2 regions of the Staphylococcus nepalensis genome follow, and region 2 is predicted to be linked to the other one. Evidence: predicted binding sites of a transcription regulator. Region 2 holds the regulator's gene; the other holds the start of a gene.
The links. The regulator LexA, encoded in region 2, represses DNA repair genes until DNA is damaged. The targets are predictions, from matches to a motif close to CGAACATATGTTCG.
Positions count from the first base shown of each region.

Region 1 (6,311 bases), 480 kb from region 2:
ACCTTCCATTTCAATTAAATTTAGGTTATTTCATATTTTTAGTATATTCAAAACGCCTTTAAATCAACGTTTTACATGGTTTAAATTTTATAAAAAATACATTTCGAGATAAAATGGTATCAAAAATGGTATCAATAAATTAAAACACCCACCTTAATTGGTGGGTTTATCAATCCTTATATATCTTAGTATACTCTTTAATTAATTCCTTTCTATTTTTATATTCTATATTATTAAATGAATTATTTATTTTACGTAAAAAACTTTTGACTTCATCTTTTTTCGCTTTGAAAAAAGTTTTATTTTCTTCCATGATTAAATCGACAGAGATTTTTTTCTTTATTTCTTCTCTACCATTACAGATTATAAAATAAATATAATTATCAATTCCCACTGTAAAATCTTTCCATGGACCTATATATTCCATTGGTATTTCTTTTCCTTTTACATTTTTGAATAAATCACGTGTCTCATTATTATCAATTATACCTTGTATTTTATAATAAACATCTTTGAATTTTTCATGAAAAATTTGTACATCCCAATATAAAACAGCAGATGCTTTATTTAGATTTTTGTTTTTCAAACTTTCTAACGTGTCATTTATTTCTTTACAATTTTTAAGAAGTTTTTTTAAATTCGTTGGATCTAAAAAATTATCGTCTTTAATTAACTCATTAATAAAATATAAATTATTATTAACATCTTCTATATATTTCAAAACATCTAAATTTATCTCCATATTTTGTTGTAAATCATTCATTTTAATCTGTTGTTTAAAAAGTTTTCGTGATTCACTGCCTGCAATCTTAGCACCAAAATACGCACCAAAGAAAGTAGTGATCAACCCTGTGATACCTATAATAACTTCTAATCTTTCATATTTTTTTAAAATACCTATATTAATGATATCTAAAATTAGAATTACTATAAGCTCTCCTATAAAACCAGCAATCAATATTTTAAAAAATAGTTTTATTTTAATCACATCCTTATATTATTATACCACCCTCTATTTTATCTCCACAATATCTAACAAATCAACCTTACTTAATCCACTATCTTCATATAAATGTAGTGTTTGTGTATGAACATCTACTTTGTGAATACAACCCTCTTTAGTTTTAATATATCCATTTTCGAAGTAACGCAATTCAATTTTAGGATCATTGTACATTTTAAATATTAACTTATCGTTTAAATCATTCAATTGGTCATCACTTAATGATGGTCTATCAATCTTATTTTGGTCTTGTATGTATTGTTCTAGTTGTTCGTATTGTTCGGGCAGGGTCTTGAAGGCATTCCACTTAACGATTCCTCGCCCTTCTGGTATACGTGGGTTCAAGTATTCACTAGGTATTTTACGATAGTCAGTTTCATATTTATATTCGTCTGGTGCGTTAGGATTTATAATTTTCATATCATCACCTCTTGAATACATAATAGAACACTTGTTCGTATATGTAAATAAAAAAATAACCACCCCTAAGGGTGGAAGTAGGGTTATACGTTTAAGAGATATTGCGCATACAAGTGTTAAGTAGAAAAGAAATAGATCTGATTTCTCTACTGTTCTTTATGCATTTGTTATAGTATCTAAACAAAAACTATAACAAATCAGTTATAAATTTATATCCTCTTTAACAATTCTTTTATATTTTCTTTAGGATAAATTATAAAATCCTCTAATTTTTCTTTATACTCTAGCCTTTCGAAATTATAATCTTCAGCAGTACCGCCATGAAGAATAATATTATTTAAGGTCAGCCCTTCCACTTCGGTTAGTCTATTCTTAGTGAATTTTATAAAATCAATTTGAGTTTCATTCACTCCAGTAGGTCTACATTTAATTTCACATATATGAGAATTACCGTTTTTTTTCCAATATATGTCTGCAGTTTCTCTTCCTTGAACTTTTATCAATTCTCCATTTTCTATAGCATTAAAATCCCAAACAAATAAATTTTCTTGAAAATCACTCGTTTTACCAAAAATAGATATTCCTAAAGCTTCCATTAATATACCTCTCATTTTATTGACTGATCCTTTTTTATAATCAAGTATATTTTTATAATTCATTAAGGCTCTTTCAAAGTATTTAAAAGTTGCTTCTATGTTTTTTTCTTCATCATCTGTAATATCTCTTTCTATTTGAGCATATAATTCAACGATTTCAACTATAGTAAATTCCAATAATTCTACAAGGTTTTTATTTGTAAAATTTTTAAAATCCATAAAATCCTGATTTATATTCATACATAATCCATCATATAAAATACAATAAAGTTCATCATTAATTCTTAGTATTGTATTTAACTTTGAAATAAAACCATCTATGTTTTTCATAAATTGCTTATACTTAGCTTGTGCAATAGGAAAATATAATTTCCCATCAATATATCTGTTTTCAATTGCAGGCACAATTTGAATGTTATTAGTCATTTATTTTCCTATCTTCCTTCTATCGTAGATTGGAAATATAACTTTGTTACCTACTACTTCACTAATAACTTTAACAGACATTTCTTTCGCATATTGATACATAGTTATAAATACAGCTGGCTCTAACTTTGAGTAGTATTCTTGTTTAGTATCGATTTCATTTATAGTTGAATTATATTCAGCAATATATTCAATATTTAACTTAAAATCTTTAGTGCTGATAGTGAATTTCGCCAAAACAGTTATATTATTATTTTTTTCTTCTATTAAATACACTTTGAAATTAATCTCTTCAGACTTAATAGTATATGGATTGTTATATGATAAAAATTCTTCATTATATTTTTTTAATGATAAATTATTTAAATTGAAATCTGAGAGTTGGAATTCATATTCATAATTCATTAACATAAAGTAAACTCCGTAATATTTGATTTATTAATGATTTCATTTTCGGCGCTAAAATTATGTTTTATAGCTAAACTATTATCTTCTATTTTATCCAGTTTATTTAAAATGTCCGAGAATAAATTTATTATATCTTTGAAATTACTATATGCTGATTCATGGATATAATCATTAGCTTTTAACCTTTTTATATATAATTGATAAAAAGAATTATTAACATTAGTACCTTTATCTTTTATTAATTCTTTAATTTCATCATAAAGATATAAAATTCTAAAATTATATTCGAGTTGATTCTTAAATTCTTCATTTTCTAATAGTTTGAGCGCTCTTTCCCATTCCATTTCTAATTGTTGTGTAAATTCATCTACTAATCTACTTTTATCGAGGCTATTATTTTTTTGCTTTAATTCCTTAATACTTAACATAAATGTCACCTCATAACTTTTCCTATATTATAATATATAATATATCACATCTTATATATTTATAAACAAACACATCAATATACTACATATTGTGTTTTTAATTTAAAAAACTCCTTCAATCACTATAAACACTCTTAAAAATACTACATATTGTGTCAATATATTTTCTTGATATAATTTACTTTTGAGTTTTGAAACAAAGCGCATAAATACCTGCCCTGTATAGTATGAATACAATTAAATTATAGTATAAAAAAACACCCAGTAGGAAGCTGGATGGCATCAACTATTAGCAGAGTAATCATACAATCAATATAAATACTATTAAGGAGTATCTATTAAATAAATACCCACTAAAAATGTTAATAAACAAAAAAGACAGCCGAATTAACGACTGCCTATACACAATAAGGAAGTTTCTCTATCTAAGAAACTAACGAAACTATATCATACAAACATAAAAAAATAACCACCCAGTGACATGTGTGGGTGGCGGATATAAAAACTATTTGGGAAAGGGCTTATACATGTATATAAATTATAACACAAAAAAATAGGGCAAGCACATAAGTGCCTACCCTTAATATAATCACGTGGTGGTAACAAATCATAGTAACAACTTATTAACCATAGTTATAACGTAGAAAAGACAGACCCGAAAGTCCGTCTGATCCATTGTATGGTTAATAATGATCGTGCCTATAATATACAATAAAAAAGCGCCTCGCAAAGAGACGCTGAATATATTTTAAGGCCAATCACAGTGGATTGCGTGGGTTTAAAGCCTATTTATAATTTAACATATTTTTCCGTTTAATCAAATAAAAAAAGAGCAGACACGGGACAATGTGCCTACTCAGTGTGAACTAGAAATACAATCATTGAAAGCGCATTTATATAATAATATAAAAAAGACACCCCGTAAAGGGGTGTTGTGAAAACTCATTTTTAAAATGAGACGATAAATACAGTTGGTATTATATCAACGTATTTATTATATTAGCATAAATTTTTAATTATGCAAGTTAATAAAAAAGACAAGCACAGGGGCCTGTCTCTTCATACTCGCATGTTTTAATAAAAATAAAGGAACGTGAATATATGTCTACCTATAAACTATCACTTTCTAATGACTTGGTCAAATAAAATAAAAAGCACCCTATTTAGGGCGCTTAATAATGCGTTTAAATGTACTTTCAAGGCGTGCTTGTGACCAAAGCACATTCATAATATAACATATTTTGTCTATTTTAACTAATTTACAAAATTAAAAATAGGCGAACTTGAAAGTCCACCTATTCATTCGACGATTAATTATTTTAAGTTACATAGAAAGGAGTCTAAGCTCTCTGCAATTAACTTACCATTTTTTATAAACTTAATCAAGTTAAAATAAGAAGGCACCCCTAAAGGATGCCTGAAGATATAAAGGAATATAAATTTGAAAAGTGCTATGACCATAGCACTACTAATAGTTTAACATAAAATTAAAGAGTAAGCACGGGACAGTGTGCCTACTCTTTTTTATAGTAATGGTATCGGTATTGGTTAGCAATAGTAATATATTGCTCAAGACATTTATACCATAAAAAAGACACTCCGTAAAGAGTGCCTAATGCGTAAAAAATAGAATTGGTGAGTCACAATAAATATTCATTGCCTCTATTTGTAATATAACATATGAAAATTAGTTTAGCTAATAGACGTTTCAAATTTTTTAATATACTTCTACTATTCTTAATCGTTCGTGCCATACCCAACCATTATTGTTATGAGAGTATACTCGACACCAACCGTCTAACACTTCAAAAATGTAAAAGTCATCATAACCTGCACGGTAAGTTTCATTAGTGAGTGACCATTGATAATTACCTTTTTTACCACTACGTTTCGCTACAGTTGCACCGTAATGATCTACTTTACCTCTGAATTTGCATTTCTTACTCCAACCAAGTTTACTAGGTGGAATACTTCCTACCTTCAAACCACTTGTTTTCTTAGCGTTCGTTTTTTGATTGACAGTTTGTTTATCCGGTTTATTTTTTAAACTTTGTCCGCCTCCTGGCTTATAAACTTCTGTTATTCTTAATCTTTCATACCAAACAAAGCCATCGTTCGAAGGAGAATAAACTCTAGCCCAACCGTCACGTATTTCATAAACATAGAATACATCTCCTTGTCCGTACACTTCATTTGTAAGTACCATTACGTTATTGTGGTTAGGTCTACAAATTGTAGCACCTGCATTGTCTGCTACTGCTTTGAAATATGGTTGGTTAGACCAAGTTAATTTCTTAGGTGGAACACTGTTTAATTTCAATGTCTGGCCTTTTGATGGCGCTTTTGGTTTTACGTTTCCAATTGTAGTTAAATCAACACTGTCATCTGCAAAGTCTGGTACGATAAAGTGTGTTAAGCCACTATAATTATCTTCTCTTAATTTAGCCGGTGAATTAGCATTTCCATCATAGTTTTGTTCTAATATTGTGAATGATTTAGTACCACCACTGTTATCCCAAACTAGGCCTGTATGCCCCCATTTGCTATATATGCCCTCTGTATATACAGCGATTGCTGTTACAGGTGGTATATAGTTTTTCGTGTTCTCTACCACTTTCCAACCTTTAGGCATAACATTGTTAATAAGGTCTTTTGCGTTGCCCCAAAATCTGACACCTTTTGTGACATGGTGTACAAAATCAGTGATAACGTCAACGCACTGATACGCAAACTCGTCGTCAAAATCAATATATTGACCTTTCATGCTGTGCATGTACTCGATAGCCTCTTTCAGCTTGACGTGCGACTGAGGTGACTCTGTCGGTTTTTCTTTTGTCGGCTCTTTGACCTCATCGGGCATGTTGTCATCTTCTTGTACACCGCCGATGTATTTGTTCACTAGCTTATCAAGATTGCTGATATTGCGGCTGTAACTTGCAGCCTCGAGTAAGTTGCCAGGGTCTACTTTACCTGCTTGTATATCTTGATGTCCTGGCATTTCTGTTTTATGGTCTATCTTCCAGTAGTCGC
Region 1 is NZ_CP017466.1:2,217,790-2,224,100, forward strand. It holds gene BJG89_RS10515 (hypothetical protein) at 170-988, opposite strand; gene BJG89_RS10520 (YolD-like family protein) at 1,013-1,423, opposite strand; gene BJG89_RS10525 (hypothetical protein) at 1,633-2,445, opposite strand; gene BJG89_RS10530 (hypothetical protein) at 2,446-2,856, opposite strand; gene BJG89_RS10535 (hypothetical protein) at 2,850-3,281, opposite strand; gene BJG89_RS10540 (peptidoglycan recognition protein family protein) at 4,999-6,311, opposite strand, start outside.
Region 1: BJG89_RS10520 (YolD-like family protein) is a predicted target of LexA. The motif match lies at 1,448-1,461, and genes of this name have one in related genera.

Region 2 (20,489 bases):
TGGACCTGTAGTTACTTCCACACCATCAGTATGTCTGAATTCAGGATGTCCTGGTGTTTTTGAGCCCCATTGTCTAAATTGTTTTAATTCATCTAATTCTAAACTACCTGAAACATGTAATAAACTATAAAGTAATGCAGAACCATGACCAGCAGACAATACAAAACGATCTCTATCGAAGAAATCTTTTGATTGGGGGTTGAAATTTAAATGGCGTGTCCATAAAGTATATGCCATTGGAGCAGCACCCATTGGTAATCCAGGGTGTCCTGAGTTTGCTTGCTCAACAGCATCGATACTTAAAGCTCTAATCGTATCTATTGCTAATTGATCTTTTTCTTTATTCATCTAAATGACTTCCTTTCTTATAGCAAGATTCATTACCATTATACATTATTTGACGTTTGTTTAACAAAAAATTGATTTAGTTGTTATCTTTTTTGTCTTTTGAATCTAATATTTTTTTAACTTTTTCAGGTGTTACATCGTTACCTTCAGGATCAATTACTCTAGTATTTTCAATTTGTTTTTTAAAATTATCTCTGAAAGAGTCTAAATACGCTTTTCTTAATTTAGATCGTTCTTTAGCCTCAGATTCAGTTAATCCTTCTTCTTTTTTCTTTTTTGCTAATTCATTTATACGCTTGATATCTACGGCATCGTTTTTAGCCATACTAAACCTCCGTAATTCATAATATAAAAAATATAACAAAAAAGTGAACGAAACGAAATAGTTCCGCTCACTTTCATATGTACCAGACAATTAATTTACTCCCAAATAAATTAATGTTTGATATTTCTATTTTGCTCTTGCCAAAAATGGCTTATTGCTCTGTTCGCTTTTTTCCACTGAATCCATTTGATATTGTTCGTTTTGAATTGAGTTGTTTTGGATTTGATGATCTGTCATTTCGTACGTTTGTTCCGACTCAGCATTATTATGTGCACTTAAAATAAATATAGAACTTAAAATCATAGTAACTAATAGGACTACGAAGTAAGGCTTTATTTGATGTATATATAATTTGAACATTATAAGTCACTCCTAGAACGTTTGTTTGTGTCTAAACTCTAACAGAACATCTGTTCCTAGTCAACCTTGAAACGAACAAACGTTTGTAAAAAAGAATCATGCATGCTATAATAAAAACAAATTAACGTAGGGAGTGCCTATTATGAGAGAATTAACAAAACGACAAAATGAAATTTTTGAATATATCAAACAGACCGTTCATTCAAAAGGATATCCACCAAGTGTTCGAGAAATTGGTGAAGCTGTGGGTTTAGCTTCAAGCTCTACCGTACATGGACATTTATCAAGACTAGAAGAAAAAGGCTATATAAAAAGAGATCCAACCAAGCCCCGTGCAATAGAAATTGTAACTGAACAACTAGGCGAATCTGCAAATATGGAATCAACGATACATGTACCAGTAATTGGAAAAGTAACGGCAGGTATTCCTATTACTGCCGTCGAAAATGTTGAAGAATACTTTCCATTACCAGAACATTTTACTTCTACGCATAACAGTGACATTTTCATCTTAAATGTTGTTGGTGATAGTATGATCGAAGCTGGTATATTAGATGGAGATAAAGTTATAGTCAGAAGCCAAACAATTGCTGAAAACGGTGATATTATTGTTGCAATGACTGAAGAAAATGAAGCTACAGTCAAACGTTTTTATAAAGAAAAAACACGTTATCGTTTGCAACCGGAAAATAGTACAATGTCTCCTATTTATTTAGACCAAGTCACTGTTTTAGGCAAAGTCGTTGGGCTTTTCAGAGAAATTTAATTATTTTATTTGTAAATAAAGACACTCTCAACAAAAATAAGAGGTTGCGCGTTGAGCGCAACCTCTTATTTTTCGTCATTCTTTTCTAAAACGTCTTTAACTTTTTCTAGTATATCTTCTGTTTGATCTTTTTTATTTGTTGTCATAATATCTCATCCTCACAGGTTACAGATACCCTCATTCAACAAATCGTAAACACTATCCAGTGTAATTTTCAGTCCAATAAGGTTGTCTTTGTTCATTAAAATCAACGCCGACACCTAATGTTCGAAATTCTTTTTTAAGAATGTTCTTTCTATGTCCTAAAGAATTCATTAAACCTTGATGGGCATAAATACTACTTTGTTGACCATAAGCTAAGTTTTCTCCGGCTGCATTAAAATCGTGTCCATCACTTTCTAAACGATCAAACGGAGAATCTCCACTCAAATTATCATGATTAAAATAGTTATTTTCTGCCATATCAGTACTGTGCTTACGTGCTGTATCAGAAATAGTTGTTGAATAATCTAAAGTATTTAAACCATGTTGCACTCTTTCAGCGTTTACTAAGTCAAAATTTTGCAATTCAAAGCTCTTAGCTAAATTATCCGACGGCGCCCCATATTGTTGTTGAAGTCTATTTTCCATTTCTTCACTAATTAATAATAATGCTGTTAAGTGGTTTTGGTTATGTTTGTCATAAAATGCTGTAGTATAAATATTGTCTTTTTTAAAATTGTCAAATTCACTATCTTGCACGTCTATATTTATATGACCTTTTTGTTTTGTTGATATAGGGTCACCTAATCGATCTCTAACTGTATCTTTCGGAGAATTATATTTTATTTTAGATTTAGAAGAAATAACATTTTGATTACTATACAAACCATTTACTTTATCTTTAATATAACTCACCATAACAAAACTTCTGTAATCGTCAGAATAATACGTATGCCAATTCGTACCATATTCGTTTGAAGTAACACGCTTTGCTTTACCTAATTTTTCTTCTACTTCTTCCTTAGACATATTCATTTGAATATTATTCAAAGCAAAATCTTGTTCATCAGGTACTTTTAAGGTATTTTCAGTTAAAGGCTTATCAGATGACCAACTGTCTACTTTTGATTTAAATTGTTGCTGCAACGATTCTAGCGGTGCAAATTCTTTAATTGGAGTAATTAACACAATTAACAGAAGTACAATTACATATAATAAAAATCGTTTAATTTTTTACACCTACTATATTATTAGTCTCTATCTCCATTGAAAATAGAATTTCTAACTATGACATAATCCACTTTAGTTAATGAATTTAAATCGTTACCCCCTGCATATGAGATTGAACTCTGTAAATCTTGTTGCATTTCAACTAATGTATCCATTAATGAACCTTTATGTTCAACAAACATTTTTTTACCTTCAACGTTTTTATGTTCACCTTTTTGGAATTCAGATGCACTACCGAAATACTCTTTATATAATTTACCATCTAATTCAACCGTTTCGCCAGGAGATTCTTCATGAGCAGCAAATAATGAACCTATCATTACCATAGATGCACCAAATCGAATTGATTTAGCAATATCACCATGCGTTCTAATACCTCCATCAGCTATGATTGGTTTACGTGCTGCTTTACTACAATGATTTAAAGCAGCTAATTGCCAACCGCCTGTACCAAATCCTGTTTTGATTTTAGTAATACAAACACGGCCAGGCCCAATACCTACTTTCGTTGCATCTGCACCCGCATTTTCTAATTCTCGAACTCCTTCAGGCGTCCCAACATTACCTGCAATAACAAAGGAATCAGGAATATGTTTTTTAATATGTTGAATCATATGGATTACAGCATCTGAATGACCGTGTGCAATATCAATTGTAATATATTCAGGAATTACACCATCGTTTGCCATTTTTTCAACAAATTCAAATTCACGTGCTTTAATGCCAACTGAAATAGAAGCAAACAAGCCTTTGCTATGCATTTTTTTCACAAAAGGTATACGTGCTGCTTCGTCAAATCTATGCATAATATAGAAATATTCGTTTTCAGCAAACCATTCTGCCAAAGTTTCATTCATCACTGTTTGCATATTTGCAGGCACAACAGGTAATTTAAATTCTTTTGGTCCGAATTCCACTGCAGTATCACATTCTGAGCGACTATTCACAATACATTTATTTGGTATAAGCTGGATATCTTCATAATCAAATATTTTCATAATTATATAAACCCCTAATATTTAATAGTGAAACAGTATTTAAAGGTAAGATTTTTAAATGAATTCAACAATTATCTAAGGAAATAATCCTATATATTAGGATTATTTCCGAACAATAGCATTTTATTTATCTTTACCAATAGATAATATACATGGTTTCACTCTAAATGTAAATGAACTAAAGTCTGATTTTACCAACTTGATTTTTTAACACCAGGAATTTGGCCTTTATGTGCATAATCTCTAAATGCAATTCGTGACATTTCAAACTTTCTTAATACACCTCTTGGACGCCCACTCACCTTACATCTGCGTGTTAGTCTTGTAGGTGAAGCATCTCTAGGCAATTTTCTTAATGCTTCGTAATCGCCTTTTGCTTTTAACTCTTTTCTTAATTCATAATATTGAGCAACTAAGCGTTCTCTTTTTTCTTCTTTAGCAATTTTTGATTTTTTTGCCATATCTTTCTCTCCTTTAAATCGTAATCGTTACGTTTTAAATATTAACATATGCTTTTCATAAATCAAACTAAAACGATTTGGTCATTGAAAATTATTTTTTAAAAGGGGTATAATAGTTAGGTATATTAGGATATCTTCAAGTTAAGTAAAGCATTTTTCATTGAATATATTGATTAATTATGGTATCATTTTAAAACGTAATGATTCCTGTTAAGAAAGAGGTGTTAATTTTGCGCGTAAATATTACATTAGCTTGTACAGAATGTGGCGATCGTAACTACATCAGTACTAAAAACAAGCGTAACAATCCAGAACGTATTGAACTTAAAAAATTCTGCCCACGATTAAATAAATACACTTTACATCGTGAAACTAAATAATTCTGTGCTTTCATTATCTTTTTAATACGACACTTAAAAATAAGAGCTAATCCGTAATGGGTTAGCTCTTATTTTATTTAAAATCTTACAGTTTTGGTCGTGCATGCTTGCCTGAGGTATGAGGTATGGTTCAAGCCTATAGTCTCTCACTCATATACTTCCCTGGCGTCAACACGTTACAAAATCGTTATAAAATATGGAATTTAGTACAAAAAGGCTTTTTCGTATAATTTAATAAACACCGCTAAACTAAATTAACATGACAACTTATATGTATAAATTATGATAAGGGGCAACTTACACTACCGATGGGCACTTCAGTTTTAATTTCTATTAATGATACACCGCGCTATGTAACTGGGTTGAAACAATACATTAAATCACACAACAAAGCGTTAATTAACAATAATATACTTAAATATCACTATTAAATGCATTTAAGGTCTTCTAATAAATCATAACTACCCTTATAATGAAATAAGTATATAAAATATATTGGAGGGAATTTTTATATGGAAAATCGTCACATTACGGATGAACAAAAAAAACACATTATTGATTCAATAACTGAAAAAACAAAAGATAAAAGTGTGTGTAACTGCGAGCGTCCTGATATTGAAATTTTAGATGGTCATTATTTCCTACCATTGTTAACTGCTTCCTTAGGTAATGATCCAACGCCGTTAATAACATTATTATGTAACAATTGTGGAAAAATGCATTTCTATTCGCAAAATTTCTTAGGTATAAAGACAAGATAATTCAAATTAAAATAAATGACTTACACGCTTAAATCTAATGTGCCCTGTTCAGCATTACATTTAAGCAGTTACGATTAATTAAATGATGTTTACAGTTAAAGACAAACCAAATGACTTATGACATTTGGTTTGTCTTTTTATATTTATTAACCTATCTAATAACGTAAATTAAACATGCCCTTAGATAAACATATGCATTGAATATCCCAAAAATTCAAACATAAAATGCACCTTCCATTTTGAAATGAAGGTGCATCTTTATTTTAAATAGGCATGTTTATATCTTAAACGCGCATTTTAAAACTTTTATTGTAAATTGTTAATCATAAGCGTGCAATGATTAATCTGCAATTTCTAAATCTACATCATTTATGTCGATACCTAATGCTTTCGCCACACCTTTACCATATTCACTATCCGCTTTATAACAATGGCGAATATGACGATGTTGAACTTCTAATGTAGTACCTTGCATTTCATTAGCTGTATTTTCAAAAATTCGCGCTTGCTGTTCTTTAGATTGTATTCTGAACAAACGTCCTGGCTGTTCGAAGTAATTATCGTCATCTTCTCTGAAGTCATATTCATATGCTTCACCTTCAATTTTTAGTCCAGGTTTTTTAAATTCAGGTTGATCTTCGAATGAACCATCACTGTTTGGATAATAATGTGTGCCGCCGCCTTGATTATTATCTATAATTCTCATTTGACCGTCACGGCTAAATGGACAAATATTTTCAATGCCAACACCCTTAGGTTGGTTAACTGGTATTTGCCAATGATTGACGCCTAATCTGTAGCGTTGTGCATCGCCATATGAGAATAATCTACCTTGTAACATTCTGTCTGGAGAGAAATCAATCCCAGGTACAATATTAGTTGGGGCGAAAGCAGCCTGCTCAACATCTTGGAAATAGTTGTCTGGGTTGCGATTTAATTCAAATTCTCCAACTTCTATTAAAGGATAGTCTCCTTTATACCAAACTTTTGTTAAATCAAATGGATTATCTTTATGGTTGCGCGCTTGTTCTTCTGTCATGACTTGAATATACATTTTCCATTTTGGATAATCTTTGTTTTCAATTGCTTCGAATAAATCACGTTGTGATGATTCTCTGTCTTCCCCAACAATTTTTGCCGCTTCGTCAGGTTGTAAGTTTTCAATACCTTGTTGCGTTCTATGATGGAATTTCACCCAAACACGTTCACCTTTATCATTGTACATAGAATAAGTATGAGATCCAAAACCATGCATATTTCTAAAACCTTTAGGTATACCACGGTCTGACATTAAAATTGTTACTTGATGTAATGCTTCAGGTAAAGAAGTCCAGAAATCCCAATTGTTTTGTGCACTTCTCATATTTGTTCTTGGGTCACGTTTAACAGCGTGGTTTAAACTAGCAAATAGTTTCGGGTCTCTAAAGAAGAATACTGGTGTATTATTTCCTACTAAATCCCAATTACCTTCATCTGTATAGAACTTCAACGCGAACCCACGAATATCTCGTTCTGCATCAGCTGCGCCTCTTTCACCTGCTACAGTTGAAAAACGCGCAAACATTTCAGTTTGTTTGCCTACTTCAGAGAAAATGCTAGCTGAAGTATATTGTGTAATATCGTTTGTAACCGTAAAAGTACCAAAAGCACCTGACCCTTTTGCATGCATACGTCTTTCCGGTATAACTTCTCTATCAAAATGAGCCATTTGCTCTAAAAAGTACCAATCTTGCATTAATAATGGTCCTCTAGGGCCGGCTGTCATACTATTTTCTCTATCTGAGACTGGTGCGCCAAAGAGGCTCGTTAATTTTTTCCTGTTACTCATCAAAATTCCCCCGCCTTTACTAATCAATAATAATTATTACCTAGTACTTATTTTAATCTATAATTTTTCTAAAAGCAACTAACAATATACATATAAATACTAATTTTCAAAATATTTGAAAATTTATAGCAAGACAGTCATAAAAAGCATTGCTTGTACAGCTCAAAAGCATTAGAATGGATAATATATATTTAAAATTTAATAGAACATAGGAGACTGTATTATGGCACAAAACAATATGAACCGTGGTCTTAATTCTCGGCACATTTCAATGATTGCAATTGGTGGTGCAATTGGTACAGGCCTATTTGTTGCTACTGGTAGCGTGATTTCGCAAGCAGGACCTGGTGGCGCAATACTTGCCTATTTAATCATTGGTGTGATGTTATATTTCTTAATGGCTTCGATTGGTGAACTAGCTACATTTTATCCTGTTTCAGGTTCTTTCAGTTCCTATTCAACACGTTTTGTAGATAGCTCCCTCGGTTTCACTATGGGGTGGCTATATTGGGCAATTTGGCTGTTAGTTACAAGTGTCGATGTTATTATTTCTTCTAGTGTAATTTATTATTGGGATTTCTTCCAATTTTTTAGTCCTGTCACTTGGAGCATCATCTTCCTTGTCATTCTTTTCTTACTTAATATATTCTCAGTAAAGGCCTTTGGTGAAACAGAGTTTTGGTTATCACTCATTAAAGTTGCAACCATTATTATTTTCATCGTTATTGGCGTATTAACAATTATAGGCATTTTAGGCGGTCAGACATATGGCTTGAGTAATTATGTAACAGGAGAAGCACCTTTTGTTGGTGGCATCTCTGGTTTCTTAGGGGTTTTACTTGTAGCTGGATTCTCAGTTGGAGGCACAGAAGTCGTTGCTGTAACAGCTGGCGAATCTTCAAACCCAAGTCAGTCTATGCCCAAAGCAATTAGACAAGTCTTTTGGAGAATTTTATTATTCTATGTTTTATCAATTGCGGTCATTTCAGCGATAATTCCTTATACTGATCCATTATTATTGAATGAAAGTGAATCTGTATCACAAAGCCCATTTACAATAGTGTTTGATCGTGTAGGTATCGCATTTGCAGCATCAGTAATTAACGCAGTAATTTTAACTTCATTATTATCTGCTGCAAACTCTGGAATTTATACAACAAGTAGAATGTTATTCTCAATGGCAGAAGATAAACAAGCACCTAAATTTTTAAGTAAACTTAATAAGACTACAAAATTACCTATAGTATCAATATTTGTGACGTTTATCATTGTCTTGTTTGTAATTATCTTAGCTCAATTTAAATCAGACATTGTATTTTCATTGCTAAATATCATTGGGTCTTTAGTCATTGTTGTTTGGGCATCTAGTATAATAGCCCAAATCAGACTGCGTTCTGCAATTAAAAAACAAAATAAAAATCCTGATGATGTATTACCTTATAAGGCACCGTTCTATCCTTTCGGACCAATTATAGTAATCATTGCTTTGTTATTCCTATTTGTAGGAAATTCACTTGGTGCAATTTTGGCTGGTGATATCGGCGCGTTAATCCGAAACTTATTACCAATGGTTATATTAGCTTTAATTTACTTTATCCATAAGTACATTAGAAAAACTAAAATTGTTAAACTCGAAGAAATTGATTTAAAAAACCACGATTATAATTAGATACTTAACCACTAATACAAGTATCATACTATTCACCCCAAAAGTTAGACTAGAAATCTAATTTTTGGGGTGAATTTTTTGCTAATAACATAGTAATTGTATTCCCTACTTTTATATAAATTAACCTTGGTTACAAAAGAAATTGCTTTTTCAGAAGTTGGTGTTATTTTCAGTATATAGAAAGTATAGTATAATAAGATTAATAATTTAATTACTTAGAGGTGGAAATTATGATTGGACAAACAAATCTATTTGACGATATTTTAGAAACTGATGAGCGTTTTGTTATTGTTGTACAATCACTTGAAGAAAGACATGACCAACTAATCAAAAGAACATTACGAGAATACCCAAGTTTAGACCGCTCACAAATGGAAAGTCTTTTTAGCCATCTTAAAGAATTGTTTTCAGAAGAAGCATTTGAGGATAACCAATCTGCATTCTCGATTACGGTTTACACTAATTTAGACTACGCTGCAGACAATGTTTATGCACACGTAAAAAGACATCGCGGCAAAAATGAATGGACCCATACCGCTAAATAGTCAAATCATCGTATGTATGACATCAAAATATGCAAAAACACAAAAACGAGGTAACGGGATCACATTTTCTATGTAGATTTCGCTACCTCGTTTTTTATTACTAGCAAAGAAATGAATATAAATACTACCAAATTAATGATGTTTATTGCAATATAATTCAATATTAAATGGCAATCATGCCACTTTTAGTTCCCCGTTTAATTAATGAGATTGGCCTTTTATATTGCCATTAAAACATTATAGTTTGCGTGCTTATTTAATCGCGCAAGAAATGCATTTAAATAATCATTATTTGGGAAACGGCACTCTAAAAGATAACATGGGTCGCCTATTACTTTATAGTTATTCATAACAAAAATGCTCTCTTCCTGAATAAAATCAAGATATGAATTATGAGAAATTTTATGAGTATAAATATTAATAAATACATGGACTTTACAGTCTAATGCTTCTTGGTTTAAAGCAATCGTGTATCCAGTAATAACGTTGTCATCCTCTAATTTTTTCACTCTATTTGTTGCTGCTTGACCAGTTAGATTTACTTTTGCTCCTAAATGCTTCATTGAAATTTTACTGTTATTTTTTAATTCGCTAATTATTTTTTTGTCTAATTCGTCCATTTTTATCACTCACTTTCAATTTTCAAGTATTTAGTTAAAAACTCTTTGAAATTTATATTTAAACACATAGACCATCCAATTAAGATAAATATATACAAAAATTTGGAGGAATTATTTATGAACATAACACATATAAGAAATGCTACAAGCATCATTGAGTATGCAGATAAAAAGTTTTTAGTTGACCCGATGTTAGGCGAAAAAGGGGCTTTTGCAAGTTTTCCTGATGCTCCTGGAGAAGAGTTAGAGAATCCACTTGTCGACTTACCTATATCTCTAGAAGACATCATTAAAGATATTGACGCGATTATTTTAACACATTTGCATATTGACCATTTTGATGAAACGGCACAAAAACATTTACCAAAAGATATCAAGGTATTTGTACAAGACGAAAACGACGCAGAAGAAATTAAAGGTGTTGGCTTTAAAGATGTAGAAATATTAACCGAGTATACAACGTTTGAGGGTGTTAAACTAATAAAAACGCCTGGTGAGCATGGTAGAGGTGAAATTTTAGAAATCATTGGTTCTGTTTGTGGCGTTATTTTTGATCATCCTACAGAACAAAGATTATATATAGCAGGAGATACCGTATGGTATAGCAAGATTAAAAACGTAATAAAACACTATGAGCCTGAAGTTATCATTGTAAATGGTGGCGACAACCAATTTTATGAAGGCAGCTCATTAATTATGAACGAATATGATGTATATAAAGTAGCAAAAGAAGCACCTAATTCAAAAATTATTGTAGTGCATATGGAAGCAGTAACTCATTGGAATTTATCTAGAAACAGATTAAAACAATTTGTAAATGAAAAAGGATTAGAAGATCAAGTACTAATCCCAAATAACGGTGACAGTTATCATATGTAGAAAGGAGCTATTATGAATAACAAAATATGGTCGAAAGATTTTGTGATATATTCTATCATAAACTTTTTATTGATACTCGTATATTTTTTACTAAACTCTACCATCACTAATTATGCGCAAACTGAATATAATTCATCTAGTATAATGATGGGCTTTATAGCAAGTGTTTTCATAGTAGGTGCGCTAATTGGTAGAGTACTCACTGGATTTATTAAAATAACGAAGAAAATATTTATTTTAAATATGGTGATTTATTTCGTATCAATTATTTTATATTTTGTGAACTTAGACGAATATTTTTTAGTGTTTGTTCGATTATTACATGGGCTTTCTACGGGTATCACTACAACGATAGTAGGTACTATTGTTGCCTTAGTAATCCCTCAATCGCGTAAAGGCGAAGGGATTAGCTATTTTGCGTTAAGTACTGCACTGGCTACAGGATTCGGTCCATTTATTGGAATATCTTTAACACAGAATTCTAGTTTAATGAATATTTTTTATGCCAGTTTGATCTTTGCGATATTAAGTTTACTTATGTCATTTTTAATCAAAGTGCCTTATAACGAAAATAAGAAAGAAATATCTATAAAAAACTTAATGAATAAATCAACAATACCAATTGGATTTATTATATTTTTGAGTGCATTTTCTTTTTCAGGTATAGTATCGTACATTAATTTGTACGCGATCCAAATTGATTTAGTACAAGCAGCAAGTTCTTTTTTATAATATATACAGTTTCAGTATTAGCGTCTAGACCTTTCACAGGTAAAATTGCTGATATTTATGGAGCAAATAAAATTATGTATCCAGCCCTTATATTCTTTTTTGTTGGCTTACTTTTACTAAGTATCAGTAGCGATGACTGGACGATGTTATTGTCAGGACTATTTATTGGGCTTGGTTTTGGTAACATTTCTTCAATCACTCAAACGATCGCTGTCAGTGAAGCTAAGCCAGAAAATGTAGGACTAGCTACTTCAACATTTATGATTTTTATGGATTCAGGAAATGGATTAGGACCTTATATATTAGGATTTGGAATTCCCATTTTGGGTTATGCGGGAATGTATAAAATCCTTGCGGTTATTATTCTATTAACATTTATTTTATATTACTTTTTACATGGAAAGAATACTAAAAAATTCATATAATATTTTGAATGTTGAAATAAGTATTAAAAAACATCGACTTGTATGCTTTATAAATCATTTATTAAACATAAGTTCGAAACTTTACTATCGAATTTTTCATTTATCAGTATACTGAAATCTATACTGATAAATAGAATGATATCGCTTTGGTTTCTATTAGTCTTATTTAAATTTTATGATTGTAGTTAATGATTATAATTTACAGTATAGAAAGGATATCAAATATATGAGTTTACAACAGAAAAATATCAATAAGAATTCAAGTGATTTAAAACGTATAGAATCATTACTTAAGAATTCTTTTTCAGAAGTAGAAAGATTCCCAATGGACTTAATTTTATATAAACTAGAAAAAGGCATTGGTAATTTATTAGCTATTTATGACGATGATCATTTTATAGGTTTCACTTATTTAATCCAATATAATAATTTAACATATGTTCAATATTTAGCTGTAGACAATAAACACCAATCTATGGGCTATGGAAGTAAAATTTTACAGTTTATCAATGAAAAATATGGAATGAACCCAATCATTCTTAATATAGAAATAGTTGATTCAACATTTGAAAACTATTCACAAAGAAAAAAAGAAAAGATTTTTATAAAAAAATGAATTTAATGAATCTGGACTTATATTTAAAGATAGATGGGGGACTTACGAAGTTATGGTGAATAACGAATTTACGATTAACAAAACTGATTTTATTAACCTTATGAAATATTTCGTAGGAACTTCACTTTTTTTATATTTAGAAATATCAATTACAGATAATGAATAATTCATAAAGTATTAATCTTAAAAATTTCATATATATTATTCCCTTATACGTGAGTATAGTATTGATATAAAATAAGCCCCAAAAAGATTTCTAACTAATGAAATCTTTTTGGGGCAAAATTTTGGGATTTGCATCTTATTCCTTCACATATCAAACTTTGGCTATCTTGCTATGCTTCATTTATTTTAATTTAATAATTTTTTTAAACTGTAAGGAATACCGTTATAGTCATTTGTTAAAGTCACTTCATCAGCAACAGCTTTCACGTCATCATTAGCGTTCCCCATAGCGATTGCTTTACCAACAACTTTTAACATTGATATATCATTTGAACTATCACCAAAGCCAATAACTTGAGATAAATTCAAACCTAATTTATTACTAAGATCAGTTATTGCATTACCTTTAGAAACGCCTTGTGCCATAAATTCTAAGAAATAAGGTTTACTTGTTGTGACATCAATCGTTTCGTTAAAATGACCAGCTAAATCATTTCTAATACTCGTAATTTTAGGAATATAATCAATACCCATAACTTTAGGTACATACTCTTGAATATATGATTTTAAATCATCTACTGCTTTCATTGGTAAACCTGTCAGCTCTGATTCAATATTCATATATTCATGTTCACCTTCATATACGATATAGCCATCTTGGTAAGTCAACACGAATAATTGGTTATCTCTACAGAAATCTACAATTTCATCAAAGTCTGATTTTGATACTGTACGACTAACTTCAACTGTTTCATTTGCTACGTTTACTGTCTTACCGCCATTATAACTTATAACATAACTGTTAAATTGATCTAGTTTTAATCGTTTTGCAGTTGGTAACATACCTTCAGTTGGTCTGCCTGATGCTAGCACAACTGTATAACCTTGATGTTGTATATCAATTAAATAATTGGCCGTATCAGTACTCACTTCATTGTCTGAAGTCATTAATGTATCATCCATATCCATAACTATTAACTTATATCCCATCTTCCTAATCTCCTTTCAACGTCTACTCAACTATAATACAACAAATTAATGACGTTGGTACAATACTTCAGATTCTACACCCGTCACATTAATAGTAACAAGTTCTGAACGACAATGGATAAATTCACGTTTAAGTTCTCTTACTAATTCTCCGCTTCGTTCAGGCGCTATCATTGTTAAAACAGTTGGTCCTGCGCCACTGATAACAGTAGCATATGAATGATACCGTTTCGCAATCCGTTTAATTGTTTGAAATTCAGGAATTAAATGTTGACGATAAGGTTCATGAAAACCATCTTGTTCCATCATTTTACCTGCTAATTCATAGTTATGTTGAATCAATGCACTAATCATGGTATTACTAATTGCACTATTTCTAACGGCATCCTTATGCGAAAAAGTCTCTGGCAATGCATTTCTCGAAAGTGTAGTACTTAATTCATTAGATGGTATTGTGATGATCATGTCTGCTCTAGGTGGATCAATATACGATACGTCCGTCACTTTCGTTTGTGGATCATAATACCCTAATACGAGCCCTCCATAAATCGTCGGTGCCACATTGTCAGGATGTCCTTCAAACTCGGTAGCTAACTGCAATAATTCATATTTAGAAAGCTCTATATCTCCAAAGTAATTTGCTATGTAAAGTGCACCAACCAATGCAGAAGCAGACGAGCCTAGTCCTCTTGCTAATGGGATTTCACTCCTCATTTCTATATCTAAGGGAGGTAAAGTAACTTCATATCTATTAGCAACTTGCTGTGCAATTTGGTAAATATAGTGTGTTTCATCAATTGGTAAACCTTCAACATTGGGCCCAATATGTTTAAATGACCACCTATCACTATTATTGATTTGTACATTTAGATATAAAAATTTATTTAATGCCATACCTATAGAATCAAAACCGACACCTAAATTTGCAGTAGATGCCGGGATTTTTAAACTTAAGCTTTCACACATGCTATAGTGCTCCTTTAATATATTCTAGAATGCTTTCTCTATCATTTGGTAAAGGTTTAATTGGATCGTCCAATAATGAAATAGCTGTATCTGGATCTTTTAATCCATTACCTGTAAGCACTGATACGACACGTTTACCTTTAGGTAATTTACCTGCACGATGTAGCTTAATTAAACCTGCAATTGAAGCATTACTAGCAGGTTCACTGAACACGCCTTCTTTTCTAGCCATTAATTGATACGCTTCTAAAATTTCTTCGTCTGTGACACTATCTATTAAGCCTTCAGATTCTTCCAACGCACTCGTTGCTTTATCCCAACTTGCTGGGTTACCAATTCTAATTGCAGTAGCAACTGTATCTGGCTCTTTCACTACTTTATTTTGTACAATAGGCGATGCGCCTTCAGCTTGAAAACCATATAAATTAGGTAATTGTGTGCCATGTGCATCATGATACTCTTTAAAGCCTTTCCAATAGGCAGAAATGTTACCCGCATTGCCAACTGGGATGGATAAAATATCAGGTGCTTGACCATCTAATTGTTGGATTACTTCAAATGCACTTGTTTTTTGTCCTTCAATACGGTATGGATTAACAGAATTAACGAGTGCAATCTCACCATTTTTAGCAACTTCTTGTACAATTTCGAGTGCTTCATCAAAATTCCCTTCTATAGAAACAATTTCAGCACCGTACATCACTGCTTGAGACAATTTACCTAAAGCAATTTTGCCTTCTGGAATGACTACGATTGCTTTCAAACCTGCTCTTGCAGCATATGCAGCTGCGGAAGCAGAAGTGTTACCAGTAGAAGCACAAATAACAATTTTTTTGCCTTCCTCTTTCGCTTTGGCCATAGCCATAACCATACCTCTATCTTTAAAGGATCCTGTTGGATTAGCTCCTTCGTATTTCACATGTAATTCAATACCCAGCATTTCTGACATATTTTTACAATAAATTAAAGGGGTTTGGCCTTCATTCAAGCTCACTTTAGGGGTATCAGATGTAACTGGTAAATACGCTTTAAATTCTTCTACAAGTCCTTGCCAATTTTTCATAAATTTTAAACTCCTTCAACTGGGTAGATTTTCTGAACAACATAACCTGATTCTTTAATAGCAGATACTGGTGACTCATCAACACCAATAACAACTATACCGGCAGTACGAGCATCACGTTCAGCCACAGTTAATGATTTGTGTACAGGTAATTCTCCTTTTAATAATGTTTCTACTTGATTTATATCTTCACCATCTGTTTGTACTACAACATAATAACTTTCTTTACCTTTAATTGTAATAGTCTCTTCTTCATCGTTCATCATTTCTTTTGTCTTTTCTGTTTTTAATTCAAAATGAGGTGGCAACGTATGCAAGTTAGTATCAAAATTAAACGTGACATTTAATAAATCACTTACTACCGCACTACCAGTAGCTAAACTACCTGCGCCTTTACCATAGAACATCGTTTCCCCGACTGCATCGCCAATCACATAAATCGCATTGAACTCATCTTCAACTGCTGCAAGCTGATGGTCCTTATTGATGAACGTTGGCGCCACGGATGCGTTTCCTTGAGCATTTTCATACGTCCCTTTACCTATTAATTTGATTTTATAGCCAAGTTGGTCTGCAACTTTAATATCTGACAATGTCACGTCACTAATACCATGTCTATCTACCTCATCTAAATTAATTACTTGATTGAATGATAGATATGAAGTGATGACAACTTTTCTAGCTGCGTCAATACCTTCAACATCATCAGTCGGATCTGCTTCAGCAAATCCTAAGCGTTGTGCCTCTGCTAAAGCATCTTCGAATGACGTTTCTTCGTGTGTCATCTTACTTAATATAAAGTTAGATGTTCCATTTAAAATACCCATAAACTTACTAATATTATTGGCATTTAAGCCATTGTTTATAGCATTTACAATTGGAATGCCGCCCGCAACACTTGCTTCATATTTTAAGGCAACGTCGTTTTCTTGCGCTAAACTCTCTAATTCATTTAAATTTACAGCTAATAAATCTTTGTTAGCTGTAATAACATGTTTCTTTTGGCTTAACGCACGTTTCAACCATTCTACTGTGGGTTCAACTCCCCCAAGTACTTCGACAACAATATCAATTGAAGTGTCATTTAATATGTCATCAATATTTTCAGTTAAATGATATTTCGAAACATTAATAGGTCTTTGTCTAGTCTTATCACGGACTAAAATATGTCTAATATTAATGTCCTTATTCATAGTGTCTTTAATTTGTTCTCTATTTTCTTCTATTATTTTTACTACACCAGAACCTACAGTTCCTAAACCAAGTAGTGCTACGTTTAATTCTTTCATGTCTTCATTCCTCCGTTTGTTCTTCTAAAAAATACAATTGTACAGTTGAAAAATACTTGAATATGGTATAGTATAAATTCATTCATTCTTTTTGTAAAGCCTATGAATATTAAAAGCGTATATTTATATTATCACTCCTGTGATAAAAACTAAACTAAATTTTCTGATTTTTTAGAAAGGTTGTATGACATTATGAAAGTATCAAAATTTGGAGGAAGTTCTGTTTCCAATGCAGAACAAATTAAAAAAGTATTAGACATCGTTAATTCAGATGAAGCAAGAAAAATTGTAGTTGTATCAGCACCAGGAAAAAGGTATAAAGAGGATGTAAAAACAACCGATTTATTGATTCGTCTATATGAAAAAGTAATAGAACAATTGGATCACGTTTCTAAAAAAGAAGAAATCGTTCAACGCTACGCTGATATTATTGACGAACTTAATATGAGCCATACTTTATTAAAAACAATAGACGAAACATTAGAAAACTATATCAATACATTAAAAAACAAACCTTCAAGGTTATTAGACGCATTGCTTTCATGTGGCGAAAACTTTAATGCTCAACTGATTACAGAATACAATAATAGTCAAGGCATACCAACACGTTATGTTTCTCCTGGAGAAGCTGGTATTACTGTTACGGATTTACCACAAAATGCTCAAATTTTAGACCAATCATATGAAACACTTTATAACCTAAGATCGTATAAAGAAAAATTAATCATCCCAGGATTTTTCGGTATTTCAAGACAAAATTACGTAGTTACATTCCCACGCGGAGGTTCAGATATTACTGGGGCAATTGTAGCTAGAGGTGTCAGAGCAGATTTATATGAAAACTTCACTGATGTTTCTGGTATTTTTAAAGCTAACCCTTCTATTGTAAAAAATCCTGAAGTTATTAATGAAATTACTTATCGAGAAATGCGAGAGTTATCCTATGCAGGATTCGGTGTGTTTCATGATGAAGCGTTACAACCATTGCATAAAGATAGAATCCCAGTGGTAATTAAAAATACAAATAAACCGAACGATACTGGAACGTATATTAGACATAATAGAGAAATCGATTCAACGAGTGTCGTAAGTGGTATTAGTTGCGATAAAGATTTTACAGTGTTAAATATTAAAAAATATCTAATGAATAGACAAATTGGTTTCACACGTAAAATATTGGCAGTGTTAGAAGATTACGATATTTCATTTGACCATATGCCATCAGGTATTGATAACATCAGTATCATTATGCGTTCAAAAGAAATACAGAACAAAGAAGAAAAAGTACTTAATGATATACGTAAGCATTGTGATGTTGACGAATTAAGCATTGAACATGACTTAGCAGTATTAATGGTAGTTGGGGAAGGTATGCATAGAATTGTTGGCACAGCTAACACGATTACGCATGCACTTGCAGAAGCTAATATCAATCTAAAAATGATGAACCAAGGTGCGTCAGAAATTTCTATGATGTTTGGTATTGATGTAACTGATGCTGAAAGAGCAGTAAATGCGACTTATGAATATTGTTATACTAAAAAATGTTTAAACGTTTAAATAACAGCATGTAAAAAATAAAAAGCAAAATCCTTCAAATCGTATAGTTTCATTTGAAAGCTGATGAATACTATTGAATGATTTGAAGGATTTTTAAATGGCTCTGTTCTCAGAAATAAGTGCTTGATTGATACGTTCGTCTCCAACCACTAAACGTAAAATAACAAATTGATAATAACTTAATGAATCTATGACATTTCTGTAATTAGGCAATTGATGATAATCAATCGGATCTAATAACTCGTACATTAAAACAATTTCTGGTTTAATGTAATCGACATCCCACTTAATAGAATGGAAATAAATATGTTTTTCAGGTAAACGAATGTTGTGATTCCATCTAAACATCCATTCATCGTTTTCGACGTCATAAACAATAACTGTCATTACTAATTCATCATCTGCATATATATTAGCATGGGTCACATCTGAAAAATGAACGTTTGAAAAGTCAGGTGTCTCATTTTTACCGTCATGTAACTTTATTATATTATCTTTAGGTATGAACTTTAGAACTTCACCAAGAAATTTCCTTTCCACACTGATATCAACCTTATCGTTTAAGTTAAATTCATCATGAAGAAAAAGTTGTTTCGCAATTTCACCATTATATTTAAACAAATCAGGTACATTTTCAGTTAAATTATTTACAACGTCTTTAATTTTACTACTATTACTAACTGCCAAATCTGTACCTCCAATCAAAAGTAAGCGTTTCCATTAACAATTATTATAGTATTAGTAAGTTTATTTTTCAACGTAAAATATTTAAAATTGTGAAATCAAACACAAATTTATTTAAAATTTACCAATATAGCTATAGTCTTGTCTATCTTGTTGCTTTAAAGTATCTGGTCTATTAACAAGTAATAATTCTTGAGTACTATTAGATATCGCTAGTTGAATTTCAGCAATTTCTGGCAAAGTTTGATATAATGCATTATCTACCATATATGGGGCAGTAGCGAAATAATAACGAATATGATACTTCTCAAATGTTTGGATAACATCAGTACCAGTAATAATATGTAAAGCGTTGTTTACTTTTCCGTTAGGCATAATAATATTAAAATTTGTATATTTTGCCACGTATTTTATAATATCTGTCGAAAAACTAATGATTGAAATTTTGGTATGCGCTTCATATAGTTCATCAATGATTTTATAAGATACTGGATGATTATCAAATGCAATCACTTCATTATTATTTATATTTTCGATAGTATAATTAATATATTTTTTCATAATAGTCAAATCTTTGTCCTCCAAATAGATTTTTCGAAAATAAATGTAGTATGTAATATACGTATTACCTAAATAAGCGCTAGTTACTTCTTTATATTTGTGGCTTATTTCATTTTTTAAATGCACGCTACTTCACCTTGAATTATAGGCCATTACACCTTATAATTTAAGATTAAAACTGTATGCTTATCACCCACTATTAATTAGTTAATAGTATTTGTGCTAATAGAAATAAAAGAGTAAAATATACTTTGTTAAAAAATTATTAAGATTAGGATGATATCAA
Region 2 is NZ_CP017466.1:1,727,648-1,748,136, forward strand. It holds gene tkt (transketolase) at 1-348, opposite strand, end outside; gene BJG89_RS08170 (DUF896 domain-containing protein) at 425-673, opposite strand; gene sosA (DNA damage-induced cell division inhibitor SosA) at 800-1,033, opposite strand; gene lexA (transcriptional repressor LexA) at 1,176-1,799, shown strand; gene BJG89_RS08185 (CAP domain-containing protein) at 1,998-3,011, opposite strand; gene guaC (GMP reductase) at 3,032-4,009, opposite strand; gene rpsN (30S ribosomal protein S14) at 4,201-4,470, opposite strand; gene rpmG (50S ribosomal protein L33) at 4,701-4,850, shown strand; gene BJG89_RS08205 (hypothetical protein) at 5,363-5,611, shown strand; gene BJG89_RS08210 (catalase) at 5,952-7,439, opposite strand; gene BJG89_RS08215 (amino acid permease) at 7,663-9,108, shown strand; gene BJG89_RS08220 (hypothetical protein) at 9,339-9,653, shown strand; gene BJG89_RS08225 (Lrp/AsnC family transcriptional regulator) at 9,872-10,273, opposite strand; gene BJG89_RS08230 (MBL fold metallo-hydrolase) at 10,391-11,152, shown strand; gene BJG89_RS08235 (MFS transporter) at 11,165-11,884, shown strand; gene BJG89_RS08240 (MFS transporter) at 11,929-12,309, shown strand; gene BJG89_RS08245 (GNAT family N-acetyltransferase) at 12,536-12,925, shown strand; gene BJG89_RS08250 (Cof-type HAD-IIB family hydrolase) at 13,277-14,080, opposite strand; gene thrB (homoserine kinase) at 14,126-15,046, opposite strand; gene thrC (threonine synthase) at 15,048-16,109, opposite strand; gene BJG89_RS08265 (homoserine dehydrogenase) at 16,115-17,398, opposite strand; gene BJG89_RS08270 (aspartate kinase) at 17,591-18,958, shown strand; gene BJG89_RS08275 (hypothetical protein) at 19,052-19,645, opposite strand; gene BJG89_RS08280 (sugar phosphate isomerase family) at 19,757-20,203, opposite strand; gene BJG89_RS08285 (NERD domain-containing protein) at 20,489-20,489, shown strand, end outside.